Regions from separate parts of the Dorea sp. genome, predicted to be linked through region 2. Evidence: riboswitches for the same ligand, from Rfam matches in the RefSeq annotation. Region 2 holds a riboswitch; each other region holds the start of a gene.
The links. A riboswitch is a leader RNA that binds a small molecule or an ion and turns the genes downstream of it on or off. The one in region 2 is predicted to bind FMN.

Region 1 (4,195 bases), on a different contig from region 2:
ATATTCTTCCGTGGTACCACTTTGTATTACTGCAGCTATCACTACCTACAACCACTCATTACTGTCATAATTAAACAGTCTCTTCTGTAACGTGAAGATGACGTCTCTGCTTACTTTATATTTTTCTGATATGAATCCATACACTTTCTACACATATTTCAGCGAGATGCTCCCAGGTGATATCACAAACTACCTTCTGCCGCTTCGCACCATCCGGCGGCTCTCTGAAAATCCGGATTTGATTTGTGACGTGTCCCTTTCATTGCATTTCTTATTTACTTTTTTTAGCTTACTTAATGTTTTACACTTTTTTCTTGTAAAGTGCAAGAGTGGAATTAAACATAATTTACAAAAATAGAATTCTATTTTTGTGCATTTTTTCACATTATATGATTCCGGTTATCTCTTCTACAGATTTCACAAAATAATCTGCTCCATCCAGTTCTCCCTTCTCACCATAGCCATACAGACATCCGATGAACGGACTTTTACAGGATCTGGCACATTCCAAATCCTGTCTTCTGTCTCCGATCACCAGATAAGGTCCCGGATAGTCCCGGACAATTTCCTGCACGATCTCCGTCTTAGGGCAGAATCCATACGATTCACAGTCATAAAACTGTTCAAACCATCTTTCCATCCGGAATTCTTCCCAATGTGCTTTGCGGTATGCCACTTTACAGTTGCTTAAGATCACAAGATGATATCCTCTGTTCTTCAAAGCCGTAAGCATCTCTTCCGCTCCCGGATACCACACTGCCCGGTGCTTCCTGATCTGCCTGACCATGGAATCTCCCACGATCGCACTCGCCTGATCTTTGTACCTCTGATCTAATTCCGGCAGAAATGTATCCCACATTTCTTTGCTGTTTAAGCCCAGCCATCCTGCGATCTGTGCCGTCTCTATCTTCTGTTCCTCTACAACATCCTGTTCTGTCAACCACTGATAAGCTTCCCTGAACGCCGGTTCATAGATTCCAATAGTATTATGTATCGTTCCATCATAATCAAAAATGATTGTTTTCACCATCGGCTGCACCTGATTAAAGCTGCTTCATCAGATTTACCATCTCAATTGCGGACAATGCACAGTCATATCCTTTATTTCCGGCTTTACTTCCTGCACGTGCGATAGCCTGTTCGATATTCTCTGTGGTGATCACCCCGAATAATACCGGAATTCCTGTTGCAAGTTCAACCTGTGCGATTCCTTTGGCTGATTCATTGCACACCAGATCATAGTGGGAAGTATCCCCGCGGATAACTGCTCCCACGCAGATGACTGCATCATACTTTCCGGACTGTGCCATCTTCTGTGCAGTCAGCGGAATCTCAAATGCTCCCGGTACCCAGGCAGCCGTAATGTTCTCTTCTTCTACCCCATGTCTTACCAGCCCGTCGACGGCTCCACCTAATAACTTGTTCACAATAATCTCATTGAATCTGGCAGCCACGATTCCGACTTTCATTCCCTCCGGTGCTACTACTTTTCCTTCTACTAAATTGATCTGTCTCATGATTTCTTCCTCCTATTCATTAAATCTTTTTATAATTCTATTTTCATCACTACATACGGTGTCTTTGTCGTAATATAATGAAAGAACACCGGGTTCAGACGGTCACATTCTTCCCGCATAAAATCCTGAACTACTGTAATTCCCGATTCACGCAATATCTGTGCACCTTTCCCTGCCACCTTTGGATTCGGATCCCTGGAACCAATCACCACTTTTTTGATCTTCTGTTCTATGATTGCTTCCGTACACGGCGGTGTCTTGCTCCTTTTTTTGCAAGCTGGATTGCCCGGAGCATGTATTCCCGATCCGTCATTTCTCTTCTTTCTTAGTTATAAAAAACCCCTGCAGGATACCTACAGGGGAAATGATCTGTTACATGTAACTGATAAATGATCTGTTAACCAAAAAAGCTCTGAAATGGATCACCATCTCAGAGCTCAGACACTACATTCATCTATTAAAATAACTGTACCATCATCTTCTTTCATCCAGACTATACTGTCGGCTCCGGAATCACACCGGATCATGCCTCTCGGCCCGCGGGCTTTACCGCCGGTAGGGAATCACACCCTGCCCTGAAGATTTCGTTTTTTTTATCATAATACTTTATATATCATTTGTAAAGCAAAAGTTTGGAAATGGCAAACTCCTTTTCACATTGCTTTCATCTGCCAATTTTGTTATTCTATACGTATAGATTATTGTCACCTAAAAATACGTAGAATCTAAAGGAAATCAAATTATGAAAATAGAGAAAAAAATATGGCTCTCGTTGATCGCATCTGTCTTATTTGCCGTTATCTTTTCCATCTGGATATTCAGACAGGATACTGTTCGGAACGATCTGCCTTTTGACAACACCACCTCACTGAAAACAACAAGCTCTAAAACTGACGATGCAAAAACGGAATATGTAATTCTGCCCGATGAATTCCACACGCAAAAATCCATTCTTTTCCGAACTACCCATACCGATGCGGAAGTCTGGCTGGATGGAAAACTTATTTATCAATATGGAAATGAAGAAAACGCACCAAAATTCATGAAATCACCCGGCTCCTGCTGGCATATTGTAGACATTCCGGCAAACAGTGACGCCAAGAAACTGACCGTCAAAATCATTCCTGTATATCAGGGCTATTACGGGAACCCGGTGCATCTTTTTCTGGGTACGAGGGGCGATTGTATTCTGAAGATTCTCAGCCAGAGTCTAGGAATACTGATCCTCAGTTGCGGTGTTTTATTTTTAGGATTTCTCTCTCTGGTATTGTATATTGCAGTGGTACGGAAGAAACAGGAGGATTTCTCCGAAGAAACATCTAAAATATTCCTGAATCTTGGAATCTTCTCCCTGTTGATCGCCTTATGGTCCCTGAAGCAATGTGGTTTTCTGCAGTTTTTAGTTCCGGATGGAAGAACACTGTATTTTATCGACTTCTTTACATTTTACCTCTTTCCTGTACCATTTAATTTCCTTTTGTATGATATTTGCAAAAGTAAATTCCGGAAAGGTGCCCTGTTCCTGTCTGTTTTTTATCTGATCAATATGGCTGCAGCCGTCCTTCTTCAGTGCATGGGAATTGTCGATATCTTCCTGATTCTTCCGTTCACGCATCTGATCATGTTTGTGAATGCAGCATATACGATTGGACTGATCCATTACGAAGCAAAACAGCTTGGAAACGAACTTGCCAGAAAATTCAGATACCCGATGTATCTCATTATGTGTTTTGCCTTATCGGAACTATTGGTTTATTATATCCGCAAATTCCAGCAGACATCTGTATTTCTTCCGCTTGGGACTCTGCTGTTTATCCTTATGCTGATCTGGATTCAGGTATCGCAATATTATGAGCAGTGTATCCAAAAGCAAAAACTGATCTACTTCCAGAAACTGGCTAATATAGATATGCTCACCGAAGCCATGAACCGGAATGCCTACGAAAATATGATTCGCTATCTGGACGAGCAGGAGCTGGAATTACATACAACCGGAGTTGTCTTATTAGACCTTGATAATCTGAAAGAAATTAATGATAACTTTGGCCACGAAAAGGGAGATGAAGCCTTAAAGCTTTGCTATCAGTGTATCCGTCAGGCTTTTCCATCAGAACAGAATTGTTTCCGGATCGGTGGAGACGAATTTGCTTATATTTTCCACAAAGATGAAAAAGAACTGATTGAAGATAAGATCCATAAACTGAAGTTGCTTCTAAATGAAAAGGATCAGGATCTTCCTTATTCTCTCAGTGTATCTTCCGGCTATGCCTATTATCATCCTGATACCGATATGGATTTTAAAGATATCGTAAGACGCAGTGATACTATGCTTTACCGTGAAAAACGAAGAAAAAAAATGTCACATTCTGCTTCTTCTCATCCGATGCTTTCTTCCGGAAAGCAATCTCATGCACAGGGAATCACGGATGAACTGATCACGCAGGAGAAAAAATACCAGCATATTTCACCGGCGGAATTATGCGGGATCATCGACCTGCTCAGTCCAAGTACCGATGACTATCTGTACTTTATTGATTTCCGGACCGACTTTTACTATATTGCGCCACAGTCACTGGAACGTTTCTGCGTTCCTCAAAATGCTTTTTACAAAGTTATGGAAACACACCGGGAGTTTGTATACGCCAAGGATTATCCGCTGTTGACCGCCGAATTCCGTG
Region 2 (4,195 bases):
CGTGTCCACGAGAAATTTTAAAACAGGCATTGACACAACTGGTTAATGCGGTGCATGATAGATAAGTGAGAATATGTTAAAGAAGGGAATTTTTCATGAAGAATCCACTGCACTATCAATTTTCCGAATATGACTGCGGACCAACAACGATGCAAAATGCAATCAGCTATTTATTTGAGAGGGAGGAGATCCCGCCGGAGATACTTAGAAATATTATGCTATATTGTCTGGACTGCTATAGTTCTGACGGTAATCCGGGTGAAAGCGGGACTTCCTGTGCGGCAATGATGTTCTTAAGTAACTGGCTGAACAGTATGGGCAATATCGATAAACTGGCTGTTTCCAGCAAATATCTGTCCGGGAAATCCGTCTATATCGGAAATGAAAGTTATGTGAACGATGCACTAAAACGCGGAGGTGCCGTGGTTTTACGTCTGTATACAGATGAATGGCATTACGTACTTTTAACCGGAGTGGAAGGTGAGAATGTACGGATGTTTGATCCTTATTATTGTGACCAGGATTATGAACAGAAGGATATCATAAGAGTTCTGGATCAGCCGACCTGTTGCAACCGGATCGTTCCATGGAAGTATTTTAATAAGACAGCACTTAACATGTATTCCCTAGGACCGTACGATGGGAGAGAAGCTGTGGTCTTATTTAATGAAAAGACCAGGCTTACGGAGGAAGAGACCATCGAATACTTTATTTAGAGGTGAAAGTTTGAAATGAACGAAGAAATCAAAAGCGAAATCCAGAAACTGAAAAAAGAAAAAGATGCTGTTATCCTGGCACATTATTATGTAGATGGGGAAGTACAGGAGATTGCAGATTATGTAGGAGACTCTTATTATCTTGCAGAGATCGCAACAAAAGTGCCGGAAAGCACAATCATTTTCTGCGGTGTATCTTTCATGGGAGAAAGTGCGAAAATCTTAAACCCTGAGAAGAGAGTCGTAATGGCAGACGGTCATGCAGACTGTCCGATGGCACATATGGTAGATGTGGACAAGATCAGAGAAGTAAGAAAAGAATATCCGGATGTATCCGTAGTCTGTTATGTGAACTCGACTGCAGAGATCAAAGCAGAATCCGACGTCTGTGTAACATCATCCAATGCACTGAAGATTGTAAAGAATCTTCCGAATAAAGATATCTTCTTTATCCCAGATGAGAACCTTGGCCGTTATGTGGCAAGCCAGCTTCCTGAGAAACACTTTATCTTCAATGATGGATTCTGCCACGTACATAAGAGCATCCATAAAGAAGAACTTCAGAAAGCCAAAGAAGCACATCCGGAAGCACTTGTACTGACACATCCGGAATGTACGGGAGATATTCTGGAATTATCCGATTTTATCGGAAGCACATCACAGATCATCGATTATGCGACAAAGTCAGATAATAATACATTTATCATCTGTACCGAGATGGGTGTGTTCTATGAACTGCACCAGAAGAATCCAGAGAAGAAGTTCTACTCTGTAGGACACAGACAGTTCTGTCCGAATATGAAGATGGTACGTCTGGAAGGTGTAAAAGAAGCACTCGAGACTATGCAGCCGGAGGTCAATCTCGGTGAAGAGATGCGCCAGAAAGCAGCACTTCCACTGGAGAAGATGCTGAAGCTGGCAGCACAATAAGCCAGGGTAAGCCAGGGGGACGGGACAAGGGGTTTTTTTAGTGTCCCGGTGGCCCAAGTAAGAAGAAAAATTTGATTACACAATTGGATTACACATAGAAAGACTTCGTATCTAACAGGGGATACGAAGTCTTTTTTAACGGAATACAGTTGAATTGTTCAAAACCGACAGTAGAGCGTTGGGAGAGAAGTGAAGACGTTATCCGCGGACCAATTGTTCTATTTCTTAAGATGCTGCAGAAGTATCCGGAATATGAACAGGAAGTTAAAGTTCCGGAAAAAGTGTGGCCTCTCAGAATCTGGTATAAAGCGGATTATACAGGATACGAAGGACTGGCAGAGTATATGATATCGCATCTTCTGAAAAAGTCTACGTTGGCTGAACAAGAATTTGTATGTTATGACCTGGAAGAAATCAAATATGGAACGATGGTTTATAATTAATAAAGGAATATTACAAAAGAGAGGTAGTAGCGAATGAAATTTCATAGTTTGTAATTGAGATTAGAGGAAAATGTTTCGGACAATTGAAGTCGGTGGCAGGTTCTGCAGATAAGGAATTTCCGGATTTTGCAATAATATGGAAAAAGAAATAGAAATTTTACTTTACAAAGCACATATAAAGTACTAAGATAAAAGAAAAGATATCTTCAGGGCAGGGTGAAATTCCCTACCGGCGGTAAAGCCCGCGAGCCGAAAGGTATGATCCGGTGAGATTCCGGAGCCGACAGTACAGTCTGGATGAGAGAAGATGATGGTACAGTTAAGTTTTGCAATGAATGTAGTATCAAAGCTCTGAGATGGTAATCCATTTCAGAGCTTTTTGTAAAATAATATTTTAGAGAAACATTTATCAATTTTGGAAAACAAATCGTGCCCCCTGTAGATAATCTACAGGGGGTTTTTGCATAGTAAAGTATGCAAGAAAAGCTGTTCTTTTGTATATCAAAATAAGAATTGAAATAAGAATTAAAATAAGAAAGAAGGAATAGAAGTGACAGATAAAGATTACATGCTCCGGGCAATCCAGCTGGCCAAAAAAGGAGAAGGCTGGACGAATCCGAATCCAATGGTAGGTGCAGTAATTGTAAAAGATGGGAGGATCATAGGAGAAGGTTATCATAGAAAATGCGGAGAACTTCATGCAGAACGTAATGCACTCGCATCTCTTACAGAATCAGCGGAAGGCGCAACGTTGTATGTTACACTGGAACCTTGCTGCCATTATGGTAAGACTCCACCATGTACAGAAGCAATTATTGAACAAAAGATTAAAAAAGTAGTGATTGGTTCCAGAGATCCAAATCCGGAAGTAGCTGGAAAAGGTGTACGGATACTGAGAGAGGCTGGTGTTACCGTAACAGAAGATTTTATGAGAGACGAATGTGACCGCCTCAATCCGGTATTTTTCCATTATATTACAACGAAGACGCCTTATGTGGTGATGAAATATGCAATGACGCTGGATGGAAAGATTGCGACGAAAACAGGCGCATCAAAATGGATTACCGGAGAAGCAGCAAGAGCAGAAGTACAGCAGATGCGCCACCGGTATATGGGAATCATGGCCGGTATCGGAACCGTGCTTGCGGATGATCCGATGTTGAATGTCCGGGTAGAAGGTTTGAAAAGCCCGGTCAGGATTCTGTGTGACAGTAAGCTTAGAATTCCGCTTGACAGTCAGATTGTAAAAAGTGCAGGAAAGTACCGGACAATCGTAGCTTATGCGGATTTTGGAAATGACAAAGAGAAACAAGAAAAAACAGATATATTACATGCCATGGGAGTAGAGACTATCTGCTGTCCGGATGAGAATTGTCAGATAGATCTTAAGAAACTGATGCATGATCTTGGAAATGAAGGCATTGACAGTATCCTTCTGGAAGGAGGAGGAACGTTAAATGACAGTGCGTTGCGGGCAGGAATCGTAAAAGAAGTACAAGCCTTTATCGCACCAAAGATATTTGGCGGCATGAATAGTAAGACACCGGTGGAAGGCATCGGAGTTGATATTCCTTCCGAAGCAGTGAAATTAAAATATACAGATATCTGTCAGATCGGGGAGGATATTAAGATTACATGTCAGGTGTGTGAAAAAGAACAGGAGGAGTCATGTTTACAGGAATCGTAGAAGAGAAAGGAAAAGTCCGGTATATGCAGCTTAACGGAGAATCGGGAGTCCTGGCGGTGAAAGCAAAAAAAGTGCTGGAAGGTACGAAGATTGGTGACAGCATCGCAGTAAATGGAGTGTGTCTGACGGTCACATCACTTCAGCCGGATGGATTTACTGCGGATGTGATGGCAGAGACAATCCGACGGAGCAGTCTTGGAAGCTGCAAGGCCGGAAGTTATGTGAATCTGGAACGGGCAATGGCAGCAGATGGAAGATTCGGAGGGCATATTGTAAGTGGCCATATTGACGGAACCGGTGTGATACGCTCCATGATCAGGGAAGAGAATGCCATCTGGGTGTCTATTGGGACATCACAGAAGATATTACATCTGGTCGTAGAAAAAGGATCTATCTGTATAGATGGAATCAGCCTGACA
Region 3 (4,195 bases), on a different contig from region 2:
CCGGAGACAACTTCGCGAAAATGTTTGCTGAAATGGAAGACGATTACTTCAAGGCAAGAGCGGCAGACGTAAAAGACATTTCCGAGCGTATGGTAAATATCTTAAGCGGTAATGAAAGCGGCGGAGCAATCGGAGACGAACCTGTAATCGTAGTAGCAGAAGACCTTGCACCAAGTGAAACAGTTCAGATGGACAAAGAAAAACTTCTGGCATTTGTAACAAGACTTGGATCTGCAAACTCTCATACAGCAATTCTTGCCAGAACAATGAATATCCCGGCATTGATCGAAGTAGACATCAAAGAAGAGTGGAATGGTAAGATGGCAGTTGTAGATGGCTATACAGGCACATTCTACATTGATCCGGATGAAGAGACTCTTAAGAAAATGCAGGAGAAAAAGGAAGAAGACATCAAAGCAAGAGAACTTCTTCAGAAATTAAAAGGAAAAGAAGACGTTACTGTAGATGGAAAACATATCAAATTATATGCCAATATCGGTGGAGTAAAAGACGTTGCAAGTGTACTTGCCAATGATGCAGCCGGAATCGGTCTGTTCAGAAGTGAATTCTTATATCTGGAAGCAGATAATTATCCGGATGAAGAAGCGCAGTTCCAGGCATACAAGACAGTTGCAGAGAACATGGCAGGTAAAAAAGTAATCGTACGTACACTTGATATCGGAGCAGATAAGCAGGTAGATTACTTCAACCTGGATCACGAAGAGAACCCGGCTATGGGATACCGTGCAATCCGTATCTGCTTAGACAGAAGAGATATCTTCCGTACACAGCTTCGTGCACTGTTACGTGCCAGCGCTTATGGTAATATCGGAATTATGTATCCAATGATCATCTCTGTAGATGAAGTAAAAGAAATCAAGAAGATCGTAGAGTCTATCAAGGCAGAACTGACAGAAAAAGGAATCGAGTATGGTAATGTAGAACAGGGTATCATGATCGAGACACCTGCAGCAGTTATGATCAGTGACCTTCTGGCAGAAGAAGTAGACTTCTTCAGTATCGGAACAAACGATCTGACCCAGTATACACTGGCAATCGACAGACAGAACAGTAAACTTGACAACATCTACGATGCACATCATCCGGCAGTACTCCGCATGATCCAGAAGACGATCGAAAATGGACACAAGGCAGGATGCTGGGTTGGTATCTGTGGAGAACTCGGAGCAGACATGACTCTGACAGAGACATTCCTTAAGATGGGAATCGACGAATTATCCGTATCACCAACATTCGTACTCCCAATCAGAAAACTGATCCGCGAGATGAGCACAAAATAAGAATGATTCAAGTTATGAATCAAATTATTATTCGCTTGAATTTTATTGCGTAAGAAAGTGATTCAGGCGAGAAGGGTGTTCCTTTTGAACAGCAATCCAAATATAAATGTGATTGGAGTTAATTAGCTGTTGCGAGGGAGAGTAATCTGTATTATAATATCTGAGAAAAGAAGATTCTTCGGGGCAGGGTGCAATTCCCAACCGGCGGTAAAGTCCGCGAACTGATTTAAAAAAATGACTGTTCAGTAATAACAGGACAGGTATCAGAAAAATCAGCCGATCTGGTGAAATTCCGGAACCGACAGTAAAGTCTGGATGAGAGAAGGATGATGCGATAATTGCAGAATTAATATTTGAAAAATCATAGCCCCGGTACTTCAAGTGCCGGGGTTTTTGCTGTAAGTGACAGGAGAGATGATATACCAACGTGTACATCCACTTTCTAAGATGCAGGATTATTTCAAATAAATTACAAGTGACAATTTGCTAATCGCATGGTTCGAATTAAGAAGTTTCTTCCTTTAGAAATTTATAAGTTTAAAGGAGAAGAAAGATGAGTACAGAAGTAATGGCAAAACAAAATGAAAGAAACAGAAACAAGATCAGAACGATGGCACAGATCGGTATGCTCTCAGCAATTGCAACCGTATTGATGCTGTTCGAGATCCCGCTTCCATTTGCACCATCGTTTTACGAGATTGACTTTAGTGAAGTACCGATCCTGATCGGAAGCTTTGCAATGGGGCCGCTCGCAGGAGCTGCAATAGAATTTATCAAGATTTTATTAAACTTTGCAATCAACGGAACCTTAACAGCAGGAGTCGGTGAAATCGCAAACTTCCTGATTGGATGTTCCCTGGTTGTGCCGGCAGCAATGATATACCGCAAAAAACACACCAGAAACGGCGCCTTGCTTGGCATGGTGACAGGAACCGTCTTCATGACCGTAGTCGGATGCTTCATGAACGCCTACATCCTGCTCCCTGCATACGCCAAAGCCTTCGGAATGCCACTTGATGCGCTGGTAGGAATGGGAACAGCAGTCAACAAACATATCACAGACATCAAGACATTTGTGATTCTGGCAGTAGGACCGTTTAATCTGCTGAAAGGAACATTGGTGTCATTGATAGTGTTCCTGGTTTATAAAAAAATAAGTCCGATCTTAAAAATGAATGCGTAGGATTGCTGTTTAATACACTAGTTCATGGTGGCCTCCCGGTCCATGAGAAAGCGCTGGTATCCTATTTGCTGCTAGATGTCACGATGCAGAAGTTCTAAGGAAGTCCGACTTTCCTAAGGACGAAAGGGACTCCGCTCCAAACTCGCCGTTCGGCTCAAACAGTGTCGCTCCGTCCCTTTAACGGAAAGTCAAACTGCCTAAGAACTTCTACACATCGCGCCAAAAAACGCTGCAAACAGGATACCAGCGCTTTCTCATGTCGTGATTGGCAGGCGATAGTGTATGAAATAGTTGGAGGGCGTAACCGTGAATGCTTACCCCGGGAGTATCATAAAAAGAACTACCGGGGTAAGCATTCTCAGTTACGCCCTCCATTTAATACATTAAGTATCGCATACGCAAGGACCGGGAATCCACCCCAAATTAATGTATTAAACAGCAATTTATTCTGCCGGACAAATCTCCACCCAATACCCATCCGGATCATTGATAAAGTAAATACCCATCTCAGGATTTTCAAAACAGACACAATCCATTTCCTTATGGAATGCAAACGCCGCATCCATATCATCTGTCTGCATAGCCAGATGAATCTCGTTATCTCCAAGATCATAAGGTCTGTCCATATCACGAAGCCATGTAAGCTCTAATTTGTGCGGGGTAGTATCATCGCCTAAGAAGACAAGCTTAAAACTTCCGTCATCTGCAACCGTTTCTTTTGTAACTTTCAGTCCAAGAGCTTTTTTGTAGAACTCAATAGACTTATCAAGGTCAGCAACATTGATATTATTGTGATAAAAAGTGAATTTCATAAGTATTCCTCCTGATAAAATAATGAATTGTAATTGTCAGACAATATGTACAGACAGCCGGTATCTTTAGTGTTATTATTCATGATACCTAAGTATGCAATAGAAGCTGCCGATGGCAGATCCTATGTATTACCTTATGTTTCTGAGTATAACATGAGTAGCAGAAGAAAAAAAGATGTGTTATACTTAAAGATACTGAATAATAATAACAATGTAACATAAAAAGTGTGAAATATAGAAAGGGAGCGCTTATGATAATAGAGACAAACAGCGAAAAAGAGACATGGGATCTTGGCTTTAGGCTGGGTGAAAAGGCCTGCGCTGGACAGGTGTATACACTGGTGGGAGATCTTGGAGTAGGAAAGACTATATTTACCAAAGGACTTGCCAAAGGACTGGGAATAGAAGAACCGGTCAGCAGCCCGACATTTACTATTGTGCAGATCTACGAAGAAGGAAGACTTCCTTTTTATCATTTTGATGTGTACAGAATCGGTGATGTGGAAGAGATGGATGAGATCGGTTACGAAGATTATATCTATGGAGAAGGCGTAAGTCTGATTGAGTGGGCGAATCTGATTGAGGAAATATTGCCGGAACATTATACAGAGATTAAAATAGAAAAGGATCTGGAAAAAGGATTCGATTACCGGAGGATTACGATATGCGAATATTAGCATTAGACAGCTCAGGCCTGGTTGCCAGCGTAGCTGTAGTAGAAGACGGGGCAATGGACGACCAGGTCGTTGCCGAATATACAGTTAATTATAAAAAGACACACTCCCAGACATTGCTTCCAATGCTGGATGAGATTGTAAAGATGACAGAGATGGATCTTAACACCGTTGATGCAATCGCGGTTGCAGGCGGACCGGGATCGTTTACCGGGCTTCGTATAG

Region 1: another riboswitch for FMN. It lies ahead of ACWJAF_RS08765 (bifunctional diaminohydroxyphosphoribosylaminopyrimidine deaminase/5-amino-6-(5-phosphoribosylamino)uracil reductase RibD); the one in region 2 lies ahead of ribD (bifunctional diaminohydroxyphosphoribosylaminopyrimidine deaminase/5-amino-6-(5-phosphoribosylamino)uracil reductase RibD).
Region 3: another riboswitch for FMN. It lies ahead of ACWJAF_RS10105 (ECF transporter S component); the one in region 2 lies ahead of ribD (bifunctional diaminohydroxyphosphoribosylaminopyrimidine deaminase/5-amino-6-(5-phosphoribosylamino)uracil reductase RibD).

The regions. Positions count from the first base shown of each region.
Region 1 covers NZ_CDRRQK010000016.1:56,308-60,502, forward strand. Annotated here, with positions in the region: gene ACWJAF_RS08755 (HAD family hydrolase) at 386-1,030, opposite strand; gene ribH (6,7-dimethyl-8-ribityllumazine synthase) at 1,044-1,517, opposite strand; partial or broken gene ACWJAF_RS08765 (bifunctional diaminohydroxyphosphoribosylaminopyrimidine deaminase/5-amino-6-(5-phosphoribosylamino)uracil reductase RibD) at 1,559-1,783, opposite strand; FMN riboswitch at 1,990-2,104, opposite strand; gene ACWJAF_RS08770 (EAL domain-containing protein) at 2,260-4,195, shown strand, end outside.
Region 2 covers NZ_CDRRQK010000022.1:17,133-21,327, reverse strand. Annotated here, with positions in the region: gene ACWJAF_RS10450 (MalY/PatB family protein) at 1-65, shown strand, start outside; gene ACWJAF_RS10445 (peptidase C39) at 96-716, shown strand; gene nadA (quinolinate synthase NadA) at 732-1,646, shown strand; gene ACWJAF_RS10435 (hypothetical protein) at 1,796-2,089, shown strand; FMN riboswitch at 2,288-2,402, shown strand; gene ribD (bifunctional diaminohydroxyphosphoribosylaminopyrimidine deaminase/5-amino-6-(5-phosphoribosylamino)uracil reductase RibD) at 2,640-3,776, shown strand; gene ribE (riboflavin synthase) at 3,758-4,195, shown strand, end outside.
Region 3 covers NZ_CDRRQK010000021.1:6,365-10,559, reverse strand. Annotated here, with positions in the region: gene ptsP (phosphoenolpyruvate--protein phosphotransferase) at 1-1,301, shown strand, start outside; FMN riboswitch at 1,472-1,632, shown strand; gene ACWJAF_RS10105 (ECF transporter S component) at 1,855-2,484, shown strand; gene ACWJAF_RS10100 (VOC family protein) at 2,928-3,296, opposite strand; gene tsaE (tRNA (adenosine(37)-N6)-threonylcarbamoyltransferase complex ATPase subunit type 1 TsaE) at 3,548-3,973, shown strand; gene tsaB (tRNA (adenosine(37)-N6)-threonylcarbamoyltransferase complex dimerization subunit type 1 TsaB) at 3,961-4,195, shown strand, end outside.